2 regions of the Achromobacter sp. Root565 genome follow, and region 1 is predicted to be linked to the other one. Evidence: predicted binding sites of a transcription regulator. Region 1 holds the regulator's gene; the other holds the start of a gene.
The links. The regulator LexA, encoded in region 1, represses DNA repair genes until DNA is damaged. The targets are predictions, from matches to a motif close to ACTGTATNNNNATACAGT.
Positions count from the first base shown of each region.

Region 2: a site for LexA is predicted at 4,689-4,706, ahead of imuA (translesion DNA synthesis-associated protein ImuA). Genes of this name have one in related genera too.

Region 1 covers NZ_LMGO01000001.1:2,094,376-2,104,150, forward strand. Annotated here, with positions in the region: gene uvrB (excinuclease ABC subunit UvrB) at 181-2,247, opposite strand; gene ASD71_RS09365 (amino acid aminotransferase) at 2,323-3,522, shown strand; gene lexA (transcriptional repressor LexA) at 3,672-4,319, shown strand; gene lon (endopeptidase La) at 4,515-6,965, opposite strand; gene clpX (ATP-dependent Clp protease ATP-binding subunit ClpX) at 7,224-8,522, opposite strand; gene clpP (ATP-dependent Clp endopeptidase proteolytic subunit ClpP) at 8,625-9,278, opposite strand; gene tig (trigger factor) at 9,283-9,775, opposite strand, start outside.
Region 2 covers NZ_LMGO01000001.1:1,137,014-1,146,788, reverse strand. Annotated here, with positions in the region: gene ASD71_RS05135 (tripartite tricarboxylate transporter substrate binding protein) at 1-706, shown strand, start outside; gene ASD71_RS05130 (SDR family NAD(P)-dependent oxidoreductase) at 708-1,502, shown strand; gene ASD71_RS05125 (IclR family transcriptional regulator) at 1,534-2,325, opposite strand; gene ypfH (esterase) at 2,325-3,029, opposite strand; gene ASD71_RS05115 (amino acid permease) at 3,142-4,623, shown strand; gene imuA (translesion DNA synthesis-associated protein ImuA) at 4,730-5,434, shown strand; gene ASD71_RS05105 (DNA polymerase Y family protein) at 5,364-6,833, shown strand; gene ASD71_RS05100 (error-prone DNA polymerase) at 6,835-9,775, shown strand, end outside.

The DNA of each region.
Region 1 (9,775 bases):
TTAAAGGCCCACATAACAACAACAAAATCATGGACTTGCAAGCTGATATTCAGGTACCCCATGAGACTCAAGCAGCGCAAAATTCCGGAATGGTTACACCATGATGGCAACGCACCACTTTTTGCACAATTTCAGCCCGCAGTAAGCAACGAGACATGACTTGAAACATATGATCCGGCCCTAAACTGCCCCGTCGAGCAACACCCGTTGCTTGAGCGCATTGAGCGAATCTCGCGCGGCCGCAGCCTGTTCAAATTCAAGGTTGCGGGCGTGGTCCATCATCAGTTTCTCCAGGCGCTTGATCTCGCGCGCCAGGGCCTTCTCGTCCTTCAACAATTCCGCAGGCACCGCCGCTTCCAGCGTGTCGTGCTGGGCAGGCGCCACGATACCGTCGATCAGTTCGCGTACTGCCTTATGCACACCGCGCGCCGTGATGCCGTTGTCGACGTTGAATTGCAACTGCTTCGTGCGCCGGCGCGCGGTTTCGTCCATGGCGCGCTTCATGGAATCCGTGATTCGGTCGGCATACAGAATGGCGTGACCGTTCAGGTTGCGCGCCGCGCGCCCAATGGTCTGAATGAGGCTGCGCTCTGAACGCAGGAAACCTTCCTTGTCCGCGTCCAGGATGGCCACCAGCGACACTTCCGGAATGTCCAACCCTTCGCGCAGCAGGTTGATGCCCACCAGCACGTCGAAGGTGCCCAAGCGCAAGTCGCGCAGGATTTCGACGCGCTCGACCGTATCGATGTCCGAGTGCAGGTAGCGCACCTTCACGCCATGCTCGCTCAGGAAGTCGGTCAGGTCTTCGGCCATCCGCTTGGTCAGCGTCGTGACCAGCACGCGGTCGCCTTGCGAAACGCGAGTCTTGATCTGGCCCAGCAGATCATCCACCTGCGTGCGGGCAGGCAGCACCTGCACGATCGGGTCGACAAGCCCCGTGGGACGCACCACCTGCTCCACTACGTTGTCCGCGTGCTCCTGCTCGTACGCGGCCGGCGTTGCCGATACGAACACGCATTGGCGCATCCGGGTTTCGAACTCCTCGAGCTTGAGTGGACGGTTGTCCAGCGCCGAGGGCAGCCGGAAGCCGTACTGCACCAGCGTTTCCTTGCGCGAGCGGTCGCCGCGGTACATGGCGCTGAGCTGGCCGATCGTGACGTGGCTTTCGTCAATGAACATCAGCGCGTCGGACGGCAGGTAATCAATCAGGGTCGGTGGCGGGTCGCCCGGCGCGGCGCCCGACAAATGACGCGAGTAGTTCTCGATGCCTTTGCAGAAACCCAGCTCCTGCAGCATTTCCAGGTCGAAGCGGGTTCGCTGTTCAAGACGCTGGGCCTCCACCAGGTGACCATCATCGACGAAGCGCTTGACGCGTTCGCGCAGCTCTTCCTTGATGGTTTCGATGGCGCGCAGCACGGTATCGCGCGGCGTCACGTAGTGCGAGCCAGGATAGACGGTGAATCGCGGCAACTTCTGGCGGATGCGGCCCGTCAGCGGGTCGAACAGTTCCAGGGTTTCGATTTCGTCATCGAACAACGTGACACGCAAGGCGAGCTCGGCACTTTCCGCCGGGAAGATGTCGATGGTCTCGCCGCGCACGCGGAAAACCCCACGCGTGAATTCGGCATCGTTGCGCGTGTACTGCATGGCAACCAGGCGCGCGAGAATCTCGCGCCGGGCGATCTGGTCACCGGCGCGCAGGATCAGCACCATCGCGTGATAGTCGCCGGGGTTACCGATACCGTAGATGCACGACACCGTGCCCACGATGATCGTGTCGCGCCGCTCGAGCAGGCTCTTGGTGGCCGACAGCCGCATCTGCTCGATGTGTTCGTTGATGGACGAGTCCTTCTCAATGAACAGGTCGCGCGTCGGCACGTAGGCCTCGGGCTGGTAATAATCGTAGTAAGAAACGAAATACTCCACCGCGTTCTTCGGGAAGAACTCGCGCATTTCGGCGTAGAGCTGCGCGGCCAATGTCTTATTGGGTGCAAGGACCAGCGCCGGGCGGCCCATGCGCGCGATGACGTTGGCCATGGTGTAAGTTTTGCCTGACCCGGTCACGCCCAGAAGCGTCTGGTACATGAGACCGTCTTCGACACCCTGGGTCAGCCCTGCGATGGCCGTGGGCTGGTCCCCCGCCGGCGGATAGGGTTGATAGAGATGAAACGGGCTGTCAGGGAAATCGACGAATCCCGGACCTGCGGCGGGAGCCCCCGCGCTTGGATCTATTGCGCTCTTAGGCATGCTAGACTGTTCCAGGGTAAACCCCCCATTATCCACAGCACTTCGTACTGCGTCCACCCACCTCATCAGAGTCCCATGAGCACCCTATTCGATTCCGTCGAGCTCGCGCCGCGCGACCCCATTCTTGGCCTGAACGAACAATACAACGCGGACACCCGCCCCGGTAAAGTGAACCTGGGTGTGGGCGTGTATTACGATGATCAGGGACGGATCCCGCTCCTGGGCGCAGTGCGCAAGGCTGAAACCGCCCGCATCGAGGCCGCTGCTGCTCGCGGCTACCTGCCGATCGAAGGCATCGCCGGCTACAACGCCGGTGCGCAAGCGCTGCTGCTGGGCAAGGATTCCGCGCTGGCCGCCGCCGGCCGTGTGCTGACCACGCAGGCACTGGGCGGCACCGGCGCCCTGAAGATTGGCGCCGATTTCCTGCACCAGTTGCTGCCGGGCTCCAAGGTTCTGATCAGCAATCCCAGCTGGGAAAACCACCGCGCCCTGTTCGAGCGCGCCGGTTTTGAAGTCGGCACCTATGCCTATTACGACGCCACCACCCGCGGGCTGAACTTCGAAGCCATGCTGGCCGACCTCAAGGCCGCGCCCGCCAAGACCGTCGTTGTGCTGCACGCTTGCTGCCACAACCCCACCGGCGCCGATCCCACCCCCGATCAGTGGAAGCAAATTGCCGCTGTCGTGAAGGACAACAACCTGGTCCCGTTCCTGGACATCGCCTACCAAGGGTTTGGCGACGGCTTGACGGAAGACGCCTCGGTCGTGCGCCTGTTCGCCGACCTGGACATGACCATGTTCATCAGCTCGTCGTTCTCGAAGTCGTTCTCGCTGTATGGCGAGCGCGTTGGCGCACTGACTGTCGTGGCCGGCAGCAAGGACGAAGCCACCCGCGTGCTGAGCCAGCTCAAGCGCGTCATCCGCACCAATTATTCCAACCCGCCGACGCACGGCGGCACGGTCGTCTCCACGGTGCTGAACACGCCCGAGCTGTTCGCCCTCTGGGAAGAAGAACTGGCCGGCATGCGCGATCGCATCCGCCTGATGCGCGCGCAGCTGGTCGACAAGATCAAAGAGCACGGCGGCAAGCAGGACTTCAGCTTCGTGCTGAAGCAGCGCGGCATGTTCTCGTATTCGGGTCTGTCCGCCGCTCAGGTGGACCGGCTGCGCGAAGAACACGGCGTCTACGCCGTGTCCAGCGGCCGCATCTGCGTGGCCGCGCTGAACAGCGGCAACATCGACAAGGTCGCAGCCGGCATCGCGGCCGTGCTGTAAATCGCCAGGCGGCGCCGCGCCGTCTTCAACCAAAAACGGGACCTGCGGGTCCCGTTTTTGTTGGCCTCGCGACCGGCTTGCTTTTTTACGCTGCGTCCCCCAGAATGGCGCTGTATATATGTACAGTCCGCTCGCAACGGATCATCGCCATGGCCAGCAAACTCACGGATCGCCAACAACAAATCCTGGACCTCATCAGGCAAACGGTCACGCGCACCGGCTTTCCGCCGACGCGTGCCGAAATCGCCCAGGCCCTGGGTTTCCGCTCCCCCAACGCCGCCGAAGACCATCTCAAGGCGTTGGCTCGCAAGGGCGCCATCGAACTCACGGCCGGCGCCTCGCGCGGCATCCGCTTGAAGGACGCCACCACACCGGTCCAGTCCTCGCTTCCCATCCCCGCCCTCGCCCAGCTCCTATTGCCGCTCGTCGGCCGCGTTGCGGCAGGCAGCCCGATTCTTGCAGCCGAGCACGTTGAACGCGAAGTCGGCGTAGACCCTAGCCTCTTTGCACAGGCGCCCGATTATCTGCTCAAGGTGCGCGGCATGAGCATGCGCGACGCAGGCATCCTCGAAGGCGACCTGCTCGCTGTCAAAAAGGCATCTGAAGCCCGCAATGGCCAGATCGTGGTGGCTCGTATTGGCGACGATGTCACGGTCAAGCGCCTTCAGCGCCAGAACGGCCACATCGAGCTGCTGCCCGAAAATCCCGACTTCGAAACCATCGTGGTCAAGGCCGATCAGGAATTTGCGCTCGAAGGCATTGCAGTGGGCCTCATCCGCACCCAGGCGCTGCACTAGGCCGGGCTCGGCCTATGTAAAGTCGGGCCGCCATCATGCGGCCTGCGCCCCGCCCCTTGCAGGGGGGCCCAAGCTCAAAAAACAAAACCCCGCTCATGTGAGCGGGGTTTTTTGCTTTCGGGGCGTTCGCAACACTTGCGCCACCCCTGGGCTTCGGACGCCCTCTTTCGAGAGCGTCCTGCGTTCAAGACGCCATTAGTGCTTCATGACCGGGTCGGTCGAGCCGGGTTCAGCCGGCTTGGCAACCAGGGCATCCTTGACGGATTCTTCCTCGGCCAACGGCTCCGGCAGACGTTCCAGGGCCAGTTCAAGCACCTTGTCGATCCAACGCACCGGCACGATCTCAAGGTGGTTCTTGACGTTGTCCGGAATCTCCGCCAAATCCTTGACGTTTTCTTCCGGGATCAGAACCGTCTTGATACCACCGCGGTGAGCCGCGAGCAGCTTTTCCTTCAGGCCGCCGATGGGCAGCACTTCGCCGCGCAGCGTGATCTCGCCCGTCATGGCGACATCTGCGCGCACCGGGATGCGCGACAGCGCCGACACCATGGCCGTGGTGATCGCGATACCCGCGGACGGACCGTCCTTGGGCGTCGCGCCTTCCGGCACGTGCACGTGCATGTCGTGCTTTTCAAACACGCTGTCGGCAAAGCCCAGGCGGCGAGCCCGCGAACGCACGACGGTGCGCGCTGCCTCGACCGATTCCTTCATCACGTCGCCGAGCGAACCCGTGCGCTGGATGACGCCCTTGCCGGGCATGTCCGCGACTTCAATCGTCAGCAGGTCGCCGCCGACTTCCGTCCACGCCAGGCCGGTCACCTGACCAGTCTGGTTTTCCTTCTCGGCCATGCCAAAGGCGTAGCGGCGCACACCCAGGAAATCGCTGAGGTTGTCGGCCGTGACGTTGACCGCCTTGACCTCGAGCGTCTTGCCCTCGGCCTTGGCGCGATCGCTTTGGGTCAGCAACTGCTTGATGACCTTGCGGCAGATCTTGCCCACTTCGCGTTCGAGCGCACGGACACCGGCTTCGCGGGTGTAATAGCGCACGATGTCGCGCAGCGCGCTGTCGTCGACCGTCAGCTCGGTCTCCTTCACGCCGTTGTTCTTCATCAGCTTGGGCAGCAGATGGTCGCGGGCGATGTGGATCTTTTCTTCCTCGGTGTAACCCGACAGGCGGATCACTTCCATACGGTCCAGCAGGGCCGGCGGGATGTTCAGCGTGTTGCTGGTGGCCACGAACATGACGTCGGACAGATCGAAGTCGACCTCGATGTAGTGGTCCTGGAACGTGTGGTTCTGTTCCGGATCCAGCACTTCGAGCAGGGCCGACGAGGGATCGCCGCGGAAATCCATGCCCAGCTTGTCGATTTCATCAAGCAGGAACAGCGGATTGCGCACGCCGACCTTCGACATGTTCTGCACGATCTTGCCGGGCATCGAGCCGATGTACGTGCGACGGTGGCCGCGGATCTCGGCTTCGTCACGCACGCCGCCCAGGGCCATGCGCACGAACTTGCGGTTCGTTGCCTTGGCGATCGACTGGCCAAGCGAGGTCTTGCCGACGCCCGGAGGGCCAACCAGGCACAGGATCGGCGCCTTCACCTTGTCCACGCGCTGTTGCACGGCAAGATATTCGAGGATCCGTTCCTTGACCTTTTCCAGACCGTAGTGGTCGTTGTCCAGCACCGTTTCGGCGTTGCTGATCGAGTTGTTGATCTTGCTCTTCTTTCTCCAGGGGAGATTGATGAGCGTGTCGATGTAGTTGCGCACCACGGTGGCTTCGGCCGACATGGGCGACATGAGCTTGAGCTTCTTGAGCTCGGCATCGGCCTTCTTGCGTGCCTCTTTGGGCATGTGGGCAGCGATGATCTTCTTTTCAAGCTCTTCGATGTCCGCGCCCTCTTCGCCTTCGCCCAACTCTTTCTGAATGGCCTTGACCTGCTCATTCAGGTAGTAGTCGCGCTGGCTCTTTTCCATCTGCTTCTTCACGCGGCCGCGAATCCGCTTCTCGACCTGGAGGATGTCGATTTCGGTTTCGAGTTGCGTGAGCAGGCCTTCGAGGCGTTCAGAAGTGCCGGTGATCTCGAGCATCTTTTGCTTCTGCTCGAGCTTCAGGGGAAGATGCGCGGCAATCGTGTCAGCCAGGCGACCGGCATCGTCGATGCCAGCCAGCGAGGTCAGGATCTCCGGGGGGATCTTCTTGTTGAGCTTAACGTACTGCTCGAACTGCGCGACGATGGCGCGGCGCAGGGCTTCGGTTTCGGAGCCTTGCATGGCGTCCGGTTCGATGGGCGACACCTGGCAGGTGAAGTGCGAATCGGCGTCTTCAATGGTGTTGATGCGCGCGCGCTGCGTGCCTTCAACCAGCACCTTCACGGTGCCGTCAGGCAGCTTGAGCATCTGCAGGATGCCGGCGACGCAGCCAATTTCGTAAACGTCTTCAGGCGTGGGGTCATCTTTGCCGGCGGACTTTTGAGCCACCAGCATGATGCTTTTGCCCGCTTCCATCGCGACCTCGAGCGCGCGGATGGAGCGCGGACGGCCGACGAACAGCGGGATGACCATGTGCGGGAACACTACGACATCGCGCAGCGGCAGCAGGGGAAGGTCGATCGGGTCGGAAGGCAGGGTCTGGCTGGCAGACATATGAGGTTCCTCGGTATGACTCGGCGTATGGGGACGGGACACCCGGGTAATACCCGAGCAAACTCGTCAATTACGTCTGTTATGGGAACAATAGCCGAAAATTCAAGATCTCGGCCGCCTGGATCACCAAAAGGCCCCAAAAAGGCCCTGGAACCGCCTTCAGTATGCGGCCATGGCGGACGGCTGAAAAGCGCGATCGGGGGTGTAGAAGCGCCCTAGGCAAAAAAACCCGTTACGAGAACGGGCTTTTTTGAAATATCAGGCGGCGGCATCGCGGACTTCACCGCGCTCCGGCTTCTCTGGCGCGGCGTTTTCATCCGCGTAGATCAGCAAGGGCTTGCCCTCGCCTTCGATGGCGTTTTCGTCGAGCACCACACGCTTGACGTTGCCCTGCGAGGGCAGGTCGTACATGGTGTCGAGCAGCGCCTGTTCGATGATGGAGCGCAGGCCACGAGCGCCCGTCTTGCGGCGCAGCGCCTTGCGGGCGATGGCCTTGAGCGCGGCGGGCCGCACATCGAGCTCGGCGCCTTCCATGGCGAACAGCTTCTGGAATTGCTTGAGCAAGGCGTTCTTGGGCTCGGTCAGAATCTGGACCAGCGCGGCTTCGTCCAGCTCGTCTAGCGTTGCGACAACGGGCAGACGGCCGACCAGTTCGGGGATGAGGCCGAACTTGATGAGGTCTTCGGGCTCGACTTCGGAGAACAGTTCACCGACGCCACGCTCGGACTTGGCGCGCACCGACGCCGAAAAACCGATGCCGGACTTTTCAGTGCGGTCACGGATGACCTTTTCCAGTCCGTCGAAGGCGCCGCCCACGATGAACAGGATGTTAGTCGTATCAACCTGGACAAAGTCCTGGTTGGGGTGCTTGCGGCCGCCCTGCGGGGGCACCGACGCCACCGTGCCTTCGATCAGCTTCAGCAAGGCCTGCTGCACACCCTCACCCGACACGTCGCGGGTGATGGAGGGGTTGTCGGACTTGCGCGAGATCTTGTCGATCTCGTCGATGTAGATGATGGCGCGCTGGGCCTTTTCGACTTCATAGTTGCAGTTCTGCAGCAACTTCTGAATGATGTTTTCGACGTCTTCACCCACGTAACCGGCTTCGGTCAGCGTGGTCGCGTCGGCCATGACGAAGGGCACGTTCAGCATGCGAGCCAGCGTCTGGGCCAGGAGCGTCTTGCCGGAGCCAGTGGGCCCGATCAGCATGATGTTGCTCTTGGAGAGCTCGACTTCGTCGCCCTTGATTTCGCCGTGGCGAATGCGCTTGTAGTGGTTGTAGACGGCCACGGCCAGCATGCGCTTGGGCGACGATTGCCCAATGACGTACTGGTCGAGGAAGGTCTTGATTTCAGCCGGAGTGGGCAGCTCGGAACGAATCGCCGCGCGCGCGGTAGCCTGCGCCTCTTCGCGGATGATGTCGTTGCACAGATCTATACATTCATCGCAGATGAATACCGACGGACCCGCGATCAGCTTGCGGACTTCGTGCTGGCTTTTATTGCAAAACGAGCAATGCAGCACCTTAGCGTCTGCCGATCCCTTTTTTTCAGGCATATTTCTTTCGTATCTCAGGTAAAGATGCGCCAGGCCGGATAAATGGCCTAGCGCATGCGCTTACTCAAACATGATGGCAGCGGGTCTGGATCAACCGGGAAGTCAGCCTTCGGACCGGGAGGCCATGACCTTGTCCACCAGTCCATACGATACCGCATCTTCGGCCGACATGAAGTTGTCACGTTCCGTGTCCAGCTCGATGCGCTCCATGCTCTGTCCGGTGTTGGTGGACAGGATGCGGTTCAGGCGCTCGCGCAGATCCAGGATTTCGCGGGCCTGGATCTGGATGTCGGAAGCCTGCCCCTGGGCGCCGCCCGAGGGCTGGTGGATCATGATGCGCGAGTTGGGCAGCGTGAAACGCTTGCCCTTCTTGCCAGCCGCCAGCAGGAACGCGCCCATGCTGGCCGCAAGGCCGGTGCACAGGGTGGACACGTCCGGCTTGACGAACTGCATGGTGTCAAAAATGGCCATTCCCGCGTACACCGACCCGCCGGGCGAGTTGATGTACAGGGAAATGTCCTTGTCAGGATTCTCCGATTCCAGGAACAGCAACTGAGCCACGACCAGGTTGGCCGTGGCGTCGTTCACCGGACCCACCAGGAAAATGAGCCGTTCGCGGAGCAGACGCGAATAGATGTCGTAGGCGCGCTCGCCGCGCCCCGACTGCTCGATCACCATGGGAATGTAGCCCAGGCCGGTGGGGGTCACCGAAGACCCGCCATTCATTGCCGCATAGAAATCGGTGAATCTCTGCATAGTGTTACGCCATCCCCATCAACTGATCGAAAGCCACCTTTTCGTCGGTGACCTTAGCCTTTTCCAGAACATGCGCGACGACGTTGTCTTCGAGCACGATAGCCTCGATTTCAGCACGACGCTGGCGGTCTGCCAGGTAATAGCTGACAACCTGGGCGGGTTGTTCGTAGTTCTGGGCGAATTCTTCGATGCGCGCGCGAACCTGTTCCGGCTTGGCTTGCAGCTGAGCTTGCTTGACCAGTTCGGACACCAGCAGGCCCAGGCGGACACGGCGCTCGGATTCGGTCGAGAAGGCCTCGGCCGGGATCGGCACGGATTCGGCGTTCGGCACGCCGCGCTGCTTCAGTTCTTCGCGGGCAGCGGCGATACGGCCTTGCACGTCGTTGTCGATCAGGGCCTTCGGCACGTCGAACTTACCGGCTTCGACCAGGGCGTCCATGACGCTGGACTTGGTGCGGCCTTGCGAACGAACTTTGACTTCGCGCTCGATGTTGCTG
Region 2 (9,775 bases), 960 kb from region 1:
TCTGCTGGGCACGTCCAGCACCAACGGCACCAATCCCGCCGTGTACAAGAACCTGCCCTACGACGCGGTAAAAGACTTCACGCCGGTCACGCAGATCATCCGGGTGCCGGGCGTGATTGTGGTGAACAAGAACTTTCCCGCCAAGGACTATGCGTCGTTCACCGCCTTGATCAAGGGCGCGCCGGGCAAGTATTCCTACGCGTCGTCCGGCAACGGCGGCGCCACGCACATGGCGATGGAGTACTACAAGTCGCTGTCCGGCCTGGACATGATGCACGTGCCTTACCGTGGCACCGGTCCCGCGCTGAACGACGTGATCGCCGGTCAGGTGCCCATCCTGTGGGATACGGCCGCGTCGTCGATGGCGCACATCCAGTCGGGCAGCCTGCGCCCGATCGTGGTGGCCGCCAAGTCGCGCCTGCCGCAATTGCCCGACGTACCCACCTTCGCGGAAGTGGGTTTGCCCGACTATGACGCGGAAATGTGGAACGGGCTGCTGGCGCCTGCCGGCCTGCCCAAGGACGTGCTGGCCAAGCTCAACGACGCGTCGCGCAAGGCGCTGGCGGACAAGGACGTGCAGGCCAAGTACGCCGGTGTTGGCGCGTATGTTGTCGCCGACAAGCCCGAGGCCTTTGCCGCGATGATCCAGGACGACGTGACCAAGTGGAAGAAGGTGGCCGACTTCGCCCACATCTCGGCGGAATGACATGGGCGAGCGGCTGAAAGACAAGGTGGCGCTGGTGTTTGGCGCGGGGTCGTCCGGCCCGGGCTGGGGCAACGGCAAGGCCGCGGCGGCGCTGTATGCGCGTGAAGGCGCGCGGGTCTTCGCGGTGGACGTCAGGTCCGAGGCCGCGCGCGAGACGTGCGCCCTCATCGAGGCCGAAGGCGGCCGTTGCCAGGCGTTGACCGCCGACGTGACGGACTCCGCGCAGATCCAGGCCGCGGTTGCCGCCGTGCTGGCGGCCGCCGGGCGCATCGACGTGCTGCACAACAACGTGGGCATCACCGAAATGGGCGATCCCATCGAGGCCAGCGAGGAAAGCTGGCATCGCGTGCTGGACACCAACCTGACGGGCGTGTTCCTGACCTGCAAGCATGTGCTGCCCGCCATGCTGGCGCAGGGCTCGGGCAGCATCGTCAACATTTCGTCGCTGGCCTCGATCCAGGTCAATTCGTATCCGTACACCTCGTACTACGCGGCCAAGGCGGGATTGAACCATCTGACGCGGTCGCTGGCGGTGCGCTACGCGCCGGACAACATCCGCGTGAACGCCGTCCTGCCCGGCGTCATCGACACCCCGTTGATCTACAAGCAGATCGCGGGGCAATTCGACGACGTCGAGGAGATGCGGCGGCGGCGCAATGGCGCCAGCCCGATGGGGCGGATGGGGGATGCGTGGGATGTTGCCCATGCCGCGCTGTTTCTGGCGAGCGACGAGGCCAAGTACATCACCGGCGTCTGCCTGCCGGTGGATGGCGGCAAGGCCTGCGCGGGGCGCTGACGCGCTCGGCCTTGCGCCCGCCGCGCGGCGGTCAGACGCGCGGCGCCAGGTCCGCCGACAATTCCGAGGCCGCACGCTGCAATGCGGCCACCACATCGGTCAGGCGCGCGCCGGAAAGACGTGAGCGAATCGCCGCCACGCTCAACGCCGCCACCACGTGCTGTTCGCGGTCGAACACCGGCACGCCCACGCCCAGCATGTCGGGAATGATGCGGCCCGGGTTGAGCGCATAGCCATTCTTGCGCGCGGCGGCGATGTCCTCGCGCAGCATGTCGGTGGACGGCAGATCGGGCGCCGCGCTGGCGTCATAGCGCGCCAGCACACGATCGATATCGTCGTTGGGCAGGAACGCCAGCAACGCCAGGCTGCCCGCCCCCACGCCCAGCGGGCGGCGGTGGCCGACTTCCAGCGTCAGGATCTTGATGGGAAAGTCGCCGGTCTTGCGGTCCACGCAGACCGCTTCGTGTCCCGAGCGCACGGACAGGAAGCTGGTGTCGCCCGTGGATTGCGCAAGCCGGAGCACGGCGGATTCGGCGATGGCCTTGATGCCGTGCCGGCTCTCGGCCGCCAGCCCCAGGATGTAGGATTCGCGGCCAAGGCTGTAGGTCTTGAGCCGGGGATTGAGCGACAGAAAGCCTTCCTGCAGCAAGGCCGACAGCATGCGGTGCGCGGTGGGCGGCGTCAGGCCCACATCGCGCACGACGTCGGTCAGGCCCACGCCGCGCGCCGGCGCCGCCCCGACGTATTTAAGAATGCGCAGCACGCGGAAAATGCTTTGCGCGCCGCCGACGGCGTCGGCCGCGCGTTGGGGCAAACCTCCCATCAATGCACCGTCGTGCCGTCCGGCGGCGTCTGGTTCAGGCCCAGCGCGGCCTCCCAGCTGCGCAGCGGCACGCAGGTCTGCAGGCGGACGATGGCTCGCTGGATCAGGGCGGGATGCAGTTCGTGGCCCACGTGGGTGGCGATGTCGATGGTGGAGTCGCCGTGCAGTTCGGCCAGGCGGGCCTGCGCCGCCTGCGCCTGCGAAACGCTCATGACCGCGTCGTCGGCGCCGTGCAGCAGATGAATCGTGGTGTATAGCGGGGCGTTCTTGGGCAGTTGCGCGTAGCGGCCCGAGAACGCGATGACGCGGCCGGCCATGCCGTCGTGCGCCTGCACCAGCTCCAGCGCCATGATGGCGCCCTGCGAAAAGCCGGCCACCGCGGTGTCGGACTGCAGCAGGCCGAAGCGCGCCTGGGCTTCGCGCACGTAGGTTTCCAACTGCGGCATGGCCTGGGCCACGCGCTCGGCGCGGTTGTCTTCGGTGACGCCGCGCACGGAGAACCACTGCCGGCCCGCGCCGCCGCCGTCAAAGGCCTCGAAACCTTCGGGGATCAGCACGGCCGCGGTCGGAAAGGCCGCGCGCACCGCCTGGGCCAGGGGCTCCAGGCTGGCGGGCGACCCGCCCACGCCGTGCAGCAGGATGAAGAGCTGGCGCACGTCGACGCCCGGATCGGGAAGAAATTCGATAGAACTGGAAGACGCCATGAAACTGCTCCGTGCTGGCCTGAGACGGTGGGACTGCGCCCCGATTGCCGCATTGTAAAATGCGCCGCGCCCGGCATCGTACCGATGACGCGGGCCACCCTACACCTTCGTAATGCACACACCGAACATCGACTCGGGCGCCGCCGCGCCTGCCAGCAATACTGCCGACAACAATCAGCTGCACCGCGTGCTCAAGGCGCGCCACCTCACGATGATAGCGCTGGGCGGGGCCATCGGCACCGGCCTGTTCGTCGCTTCCGGCGCGGCCATCGCGCAAGCGGGTCCGGGCGGCGCGCTGATGGTCTATCTGGTGATCGGCCTGATGGTGTACTTCATCATGACCAGCCTGGGCGAGCTTGCCACGTTCATGCCGGTGTCCGGGTCGTTCTGCACTTATGCGTCGCGCTACGTCGATCCGGGCTTCGGCTTTGCGCTGGGCTGGAATTTCTGGGTGAGCTGGGCCACAGTGGTGGCGGTGGACGTGGTGGCGGCGCAGCTCGTCATGGCGTACTGGCTGCCGGACACCCCAGGATGGATATGGAGCGTGGCCTTCCTGGCGCTGACCTTTGGGCTGAACGCCTTCTCGGCACGCAGCTTCGGCGAGGCGGAATACTGGTTCGCCATCATCAAGGTGGTGGCGGTGCTGTGCTTCATCGTGGTGGGCGTGGCGATGCTGGCCGGCATCATCCACGGCGGCGGGCCGGTGGGCATGGACAACTGGAAGGTGGGCGACGCGCCCTTCGTCGGCAACGCGGCGACGTGGGTGGGCGTGGCGATGGTGGTGGCCTATTCCTTTCAGGGCACCGAACTGGTGGGCGTGGCGGCCGGCGAATCCGAAAACCCCCTGCGCAACGTGCCGCGCGCAATCAACAGCGTGTTCTGGCGCATCCTGCTGTTCTATGTGCTGGCCATCCTGATCATCGGCCTGCTGGTGCCCTACACCGATCCGCAACTGCTGCGCAACGAGGTCGAGGACATCGCGGTCAGCCCCTTCACGCTGGTGTTCGAGCACGCGGGCCTGCTGTCGGCGGCCACGGTGATGAACGCGGTGATCCTGACCTCGGTGCTGTCGGCCGGCAATTCGGGCATGTATGCGGCGACGCGGATGCTGTTCAACATGGCGGCCGAGGGCCAGGCGCCCGCGCTCTTCAAGCGGCTCACCCCGCGCGGCGTGCCGCTGTATGCGCTGCTGGCCACGACGCTGCTGGCGTGTCTGTGCCTGTTCAGCGTGGTGTACAGCCCGAAGGCCGTCTACATCTGGCTGCTCAATTTCGCGGGGATGACGGAATTCATCGTGTGGCTGAGCATCGCGGTCAGCCATTACCGCTTCCGTCAGGGCTACGTGAAGCACGGTTACGACACCGCCAACCTGCCGTACAAGGCGGGACTTTTTCCGTTCGGGCCGCTGCTGGCCTTCGTGCTGTGTCTGGTGGTCACGCTGGGACAGAACTATCAGGCGTTCCTGGAAGAACGCATCGACTGGATCGGCGTGGTGTCGACGTACCTGGCCATTCCGCTGTTCCTGGGACTGTGGATCGGCCACCGGCTGCTGCGCGGCTCGCGCTGGGTGAAGTACCAGGACATGCGGTTCTAGCACTTTTCGGGGCACTTTTCGGGGCACTTTTCGATACGTCCGGCCGGCGCAAAGCCCGGTACAATACTGTATATTCATACAGGTATTGAGCACCAGGCGCTTTGCCATGCAGCCCCCCGAACATATCCATCCCGCGTTGTGGCGCGCCACGCAGTTGGCCAAAGGCGCCGCACGCACCCTGCCAACCGGGCACGCGGCGCTGTCGGCCGAACTGCCGGATAACGGCTGGCCGCTCGGATCGCTCGTCGAACTGCTCACCCCCCATCCCGGCATCGGAGAAATCCGCCTGCTGCGTCCGGCGCTGGCCCAATTGGAAACGCGGCGTCCCATTGCCCTGGTGCAGCCGCCGCACGTGCCGCACATCGCCAGCTGGATGAGCTGGCGGCTGGATCCCCGGCAACTGCTCTGGGTGGCGCCCGAAAAACCGGTCGATGCGCTGTGGGCCAGCGAACAGATCCTGAAAAACGCCAGTTGCGGCGCGCTGATCTGCTGGCTGCCCCACGTGCGCCCCGAATCCCTGCGCCGCCTGCACCTGGCCGCCCAGGCCAGCGACCTGCTGTTCATCGCCGTGCGACCGTCCCGCGCCGCGCAGACCGCCACGCCCGCCGCCTTGCGGCTGGCGCTGGCGCCCGCGCCCGGCGGCCTGTCCGTCCACATCCTGAAGCGCCGGGGGCCTGTCTGCGACACCCCACTCTACGTGGGCCTGGAGCCCGGCGCGCTTACTCCCTCTTCTCCCCGCCATGCGCCTCTGGATCGCCGCCTACCTGCGCTGCCTGCCGCTGGACGCCCTACGCCCGCACTGGCCGCATGAACAGGAGGCGTTCGCCGTTCTGGATCAGGAACGGGTCGCCGCCCTGACGCCCGCCGCCCGCCAGGCCGGCGTGACGCCCGGCATGCGCCGCGCGGGCGCGGTGGCCATCGCCCCTGGCGTGGAACTGCTGCCCCGCAATGCGCTGGCCGAGGCCGACGCCCTGCACGGCGCGGCGCTGGCCCTCTTGCAGTACACCCCCGAAATCGCCCTGGCCGACGGCGACACCGTGCTGCTGAACGTGGGCGCCAGCCTGATGTTCTTTCGGGGGCCGCGGGCGCTGAGCCGACGGGTCGCCGCCACGCTGCGCGCGCTGGATCTGCGGGTGTCGCTGGGCATGGCGCCCACGGCCAAGGGCGCTTGGCTGCTAGCGCGGCGCGCCGGCCGGCGCGTTCCCCGCCGCACACTGAAGCTGTCCACCCTGGCGCGGCGGCTCGATGCCCTGCCGCTGTCGCTGCTGCCCCAGGCGCAAGACCGCCGCAACTGGCTGGACGACATCGGTTGCCACACGCTGGCGCACCTGCGCGCCCTGCCCCGCGCGGGCCTGCAGCGGCGCAGCGCGCCCGATCTGCTGCAGGCGCTGGACGCCGCTTACGGCCAGGTACCCGAACTCTACCGCTGGCTCGAACCGCCCAACCAGTTTTCGCGGCGGATCGAGCTCATGGACTACATGGAGAACACCAGCGCCGTGCTGGCCGTGGCGGGCCGGCTGGCCGAGCAGCTGGGCGGCTGGCTGACCGCCCGCCAACTGGCCGTGCGGCGCGTGGTGCTCAGCATGGACCACGAACGCGGCCGCCACGCCCGCCCGCCCACCGAACTTGAAGTGGCCCTGGCCCAGCCCATCTGGCAGGCGCCCCAGCTGCTGCATCTGCTGCGCGAAAAGCTCAACCACTTCACGCTGGAAGCCCCCGTCATCGCCGTGACGCTGCACGCGCCCGACACCGTCGAGCAGCCCGCCGCCAGCACCACGCTGTTCCCCGAGCCGGGCGGCACCGCCGCCGACCACGCGCGGCTCCTGGACCTGCTGGTGGCGCGGCTGGGCCGCGACCGGGTGCGCCATGCCCAGCCCACCGCCGACCACCGCCCCGAAGCCGCCAACGCTTGGGGCGACGCGCTTGCCGCGCCCGAACGCCCCGTCCCTCTTCCGCCGCTGCTCGACCGCCCGTTCTGGCTGCTGGAAACCCCGCAGCCCCTCAAGCTGTCGGGCCATCGCCCCCACTACGCCGGCCAGGCGCTGCGGCTGATGCGCGGCCCGGAACGCATCGAAAGCGGCTGGTGGGACCCCGCCCTGACCGTGCGCGATTACTTCGTCGCCGAAGACGCGGCGGGCGCGCGCTACTGGATTTACCGCGAGCGCGACGCCGAGGACGCGCGCTGGTTCCTGCACGGACTGTACGCCTGACATGCGCATGGACGACGACGCCCCCGATCCGCTGGACCCCGCTGAGGTCCTGGCCCAGTTGCCCGGCTATGCCGAGCTGCAATGCCAGTCCAATTTTTCTTTCCTGCAAGGCGCCTCGCACCCCGAGGAACTGGCCGCGCGGGCGGCCGAGCTCGGCTACGCCGCGCTGGCCCTGACCGACGAGTGCTCACTGGCGGGCGTGGTGCGGGCCCACACCGAAGCCAAAACCCTCAAGCTGCCGTTCATCGTCGGCGCCACGTTCCAGCTGCGCGCCGCGCCCGACGCCGCACCGCTCGGCCTGACCCTGCTGGCACAGACCCGCGAAGGCTACGGCAACCTGTCGGAATTCATCACGCTGGGCCGCACCCGGGCGCCCAAGGGCGAGTACCGCCTTTCCCCGCAAGACCTTGCCGATCCGCCAGCCGGCCACGCGCATCTGCGCAGTCTGCCGGAATGCCTGGCCATCCTGACGCCCGCCTACGGCACCGACGCCGACCGCATGGCCGACCAGGCCCGCTGGCTGGCGCGCGTCTTTCCGGGCCGCGCGTGGGTGGGGCTGAATCTGCTGCATCAGTCGCGCGACGACCTGCACCGCGCCGCCGTCGAGCACGCGGCCCAGGCCTCGCAACTGCCGATCGTGGCGGTCGGCCAGGTGCAGATGCATGTCCGCTCGCGCAAGCCGCTGCACGACACACTGACCGGCATCCGCACCCGCCAGCAGGTGTCGCAATGCGGCTACGAACTCTCGGGCAATGCCGAACAACACCTGCGCAGCCGCATGCGGCTGGCCAGCCTGTATCCGCCCGACGCGCTGGCGCAGACCCTGGCGGTTGCGCGCCGCTGCACGTTTTCGCTGGACGAGCTGCATTACGAATACCCCGACGAGATCGTGCCGCCCGGCCACACGCCGGCCAGCTACCTGCGCCAGGAAGCACTGGCCGGGGCCGCCCGGCGCTTTCCCCAGGGTGTGCCCGACAGCGTCACGGCGCAGATCGACAAGGAACTGGAGCTCATCGCGGACCTCAACTACGAGGCCTACTTCCTGACCGTCTACGACATCGTGCAGTTCGCCCGCAACGCCGGCATCCTGTGCCAGGGCCGGGGCTCGGCCGCCAACTCCGCCGTGTGCTATTGCCTGGGCATCACCGCGGTGGACCCGCAGCGCGGCAACAACCTGTTCGAACGTTTCATCAGCAAGGAACGCAACGAACCGCCCGACATCGACGTCGACTTCGAACACCAACGCCGCGAAGAAGTCATCCAGTACATCTACGGCAAATACGGCCGTGACCGCGCCGCCCTGACCGCAGTGGTCATCTCGTACCGACCGCGCAGCGTGCTGCGCGACACGGGGCGCGCGCTGGGCGTGGACCCGGGCGTCATCGACGCCGTGGCCCGCGCGCACCAATGGTGGGACGGCAAGAAGGAAATGCTGCGCACGCTGGGCGCCTGCGGCCTGGACCCGGAATCCCAGGTGGCGCGCCAGTGGGCGTCGCTGGCGCAGACCATGATGGGCTTTCCGCGCCATCTGTCGCAGCATCCGGGCGGCTTCGTGATTTCACGCGGCAAGCTCTCGCGCCTGGTGCCCATCGAGAACGCCGCCATGGAAGACCGCAGCGTCGTGCAATGGGACAAGGACGACCTGGACGCGCTGAAGCTGCTGAAGGTCGACGTCCTGGCGCTGGGCATGCTGTCGGCCCTGCGCCGCACGCTCGAACTGGCCAGCCAGCGCCGCGGCCAGCCGCTGGCCCTGCAGGACATCCCGGAAGGCGACACCCCGACCTACGACATGATCTGCGACGCCGACACCATCGGCGTCTTCCAGATCGAATCGCGCGCCCAGATGACGATGCTGCCGCGCCTGAGGCCACGCGAATACTACGACCTGGTGGTGCAGGTGGCGATCGTGCGCCCGGGACCGATCCAGGGCGGCATGGTCCACCCCTACCTGCGGCGGCGCCAGGGCAAGGAAGACGAAACCTACCCCAGCGAAAAAGTGCGCGGCGTGCTCAGCCGCACCATGGGCGTGCCCATCTTCCAGGAACAGGTCATGCAGATCGCCGTCGTGGCCGCCGGTTTCTCGCCGGGCGAGGCAGACCAGTTGCGCCGGTCGATGGCGGCTTGGCGGCGCAAGGGTGGCGTGGACAAGTTCCGCGTCAAGCTGGTGGGCGGGCTGCTGGCGCACGGTTACACGCTGGATTTTGCCGAAGCCCTGTTCCGTCAGGTGGAAGGGTTTGGCGAGTACGGCTTTCCGGAAAGCCATGCCGCCAGCTTCGCCCTGCTGGCGTATGCCAGTTCCTGGCTCAAGCGCCACGAACCGGAAGCCTTTCTGGCCGCCCTGCTCAATTCCCAGCCCATGGGGTTCTACGCGCCCGCGCAACTGGTGCAGGACGCGCGCCGTCACGGCGTCTGCGTGCTGCCCGCCGACGTGACGGTGAGCGGCTGGGATTCCGTGCTGGAAACGCTGCCCGACGGCCATCCCGGCGCCCGGCGGCGCGCGCATGAACACGCTCCGGGCGTCGATACGCCGGGCGTCGGTACGCCGGACGTCGGTACGCCGGACGTTACGCCCCGCCCCGCCGTGCGGCTGGGACTCAGCCTGCTGCAGGGCATGCGCGAGGACACCGCCCGCCGCATCGAGGCCGCCCGGGCCGACGCGCCCTTTGCCAACACCGCCGACCTCGCCCGCCGCGCTGGCCTGAACCGCCACGACCTGAACGCGCTGGCCGCGGGCGATGCATTGCGCACGCTGGCTGGCCATCGGCGCCAGGCCAGCTGGGAGGCCGCGGCCAGCGTGCAAAGCCGCGACCTGCTGTGGGACGCCGAAATCGTGGACGCCCAGGCCCCGCAACTGTCCGCCCCCTCCGAAAGCCAGACCGTGGCCGCCGACTACCGCAGCGTCGGCCTGACCCTCCACAGCCATCCCGTGTCGCTGCTGCGCC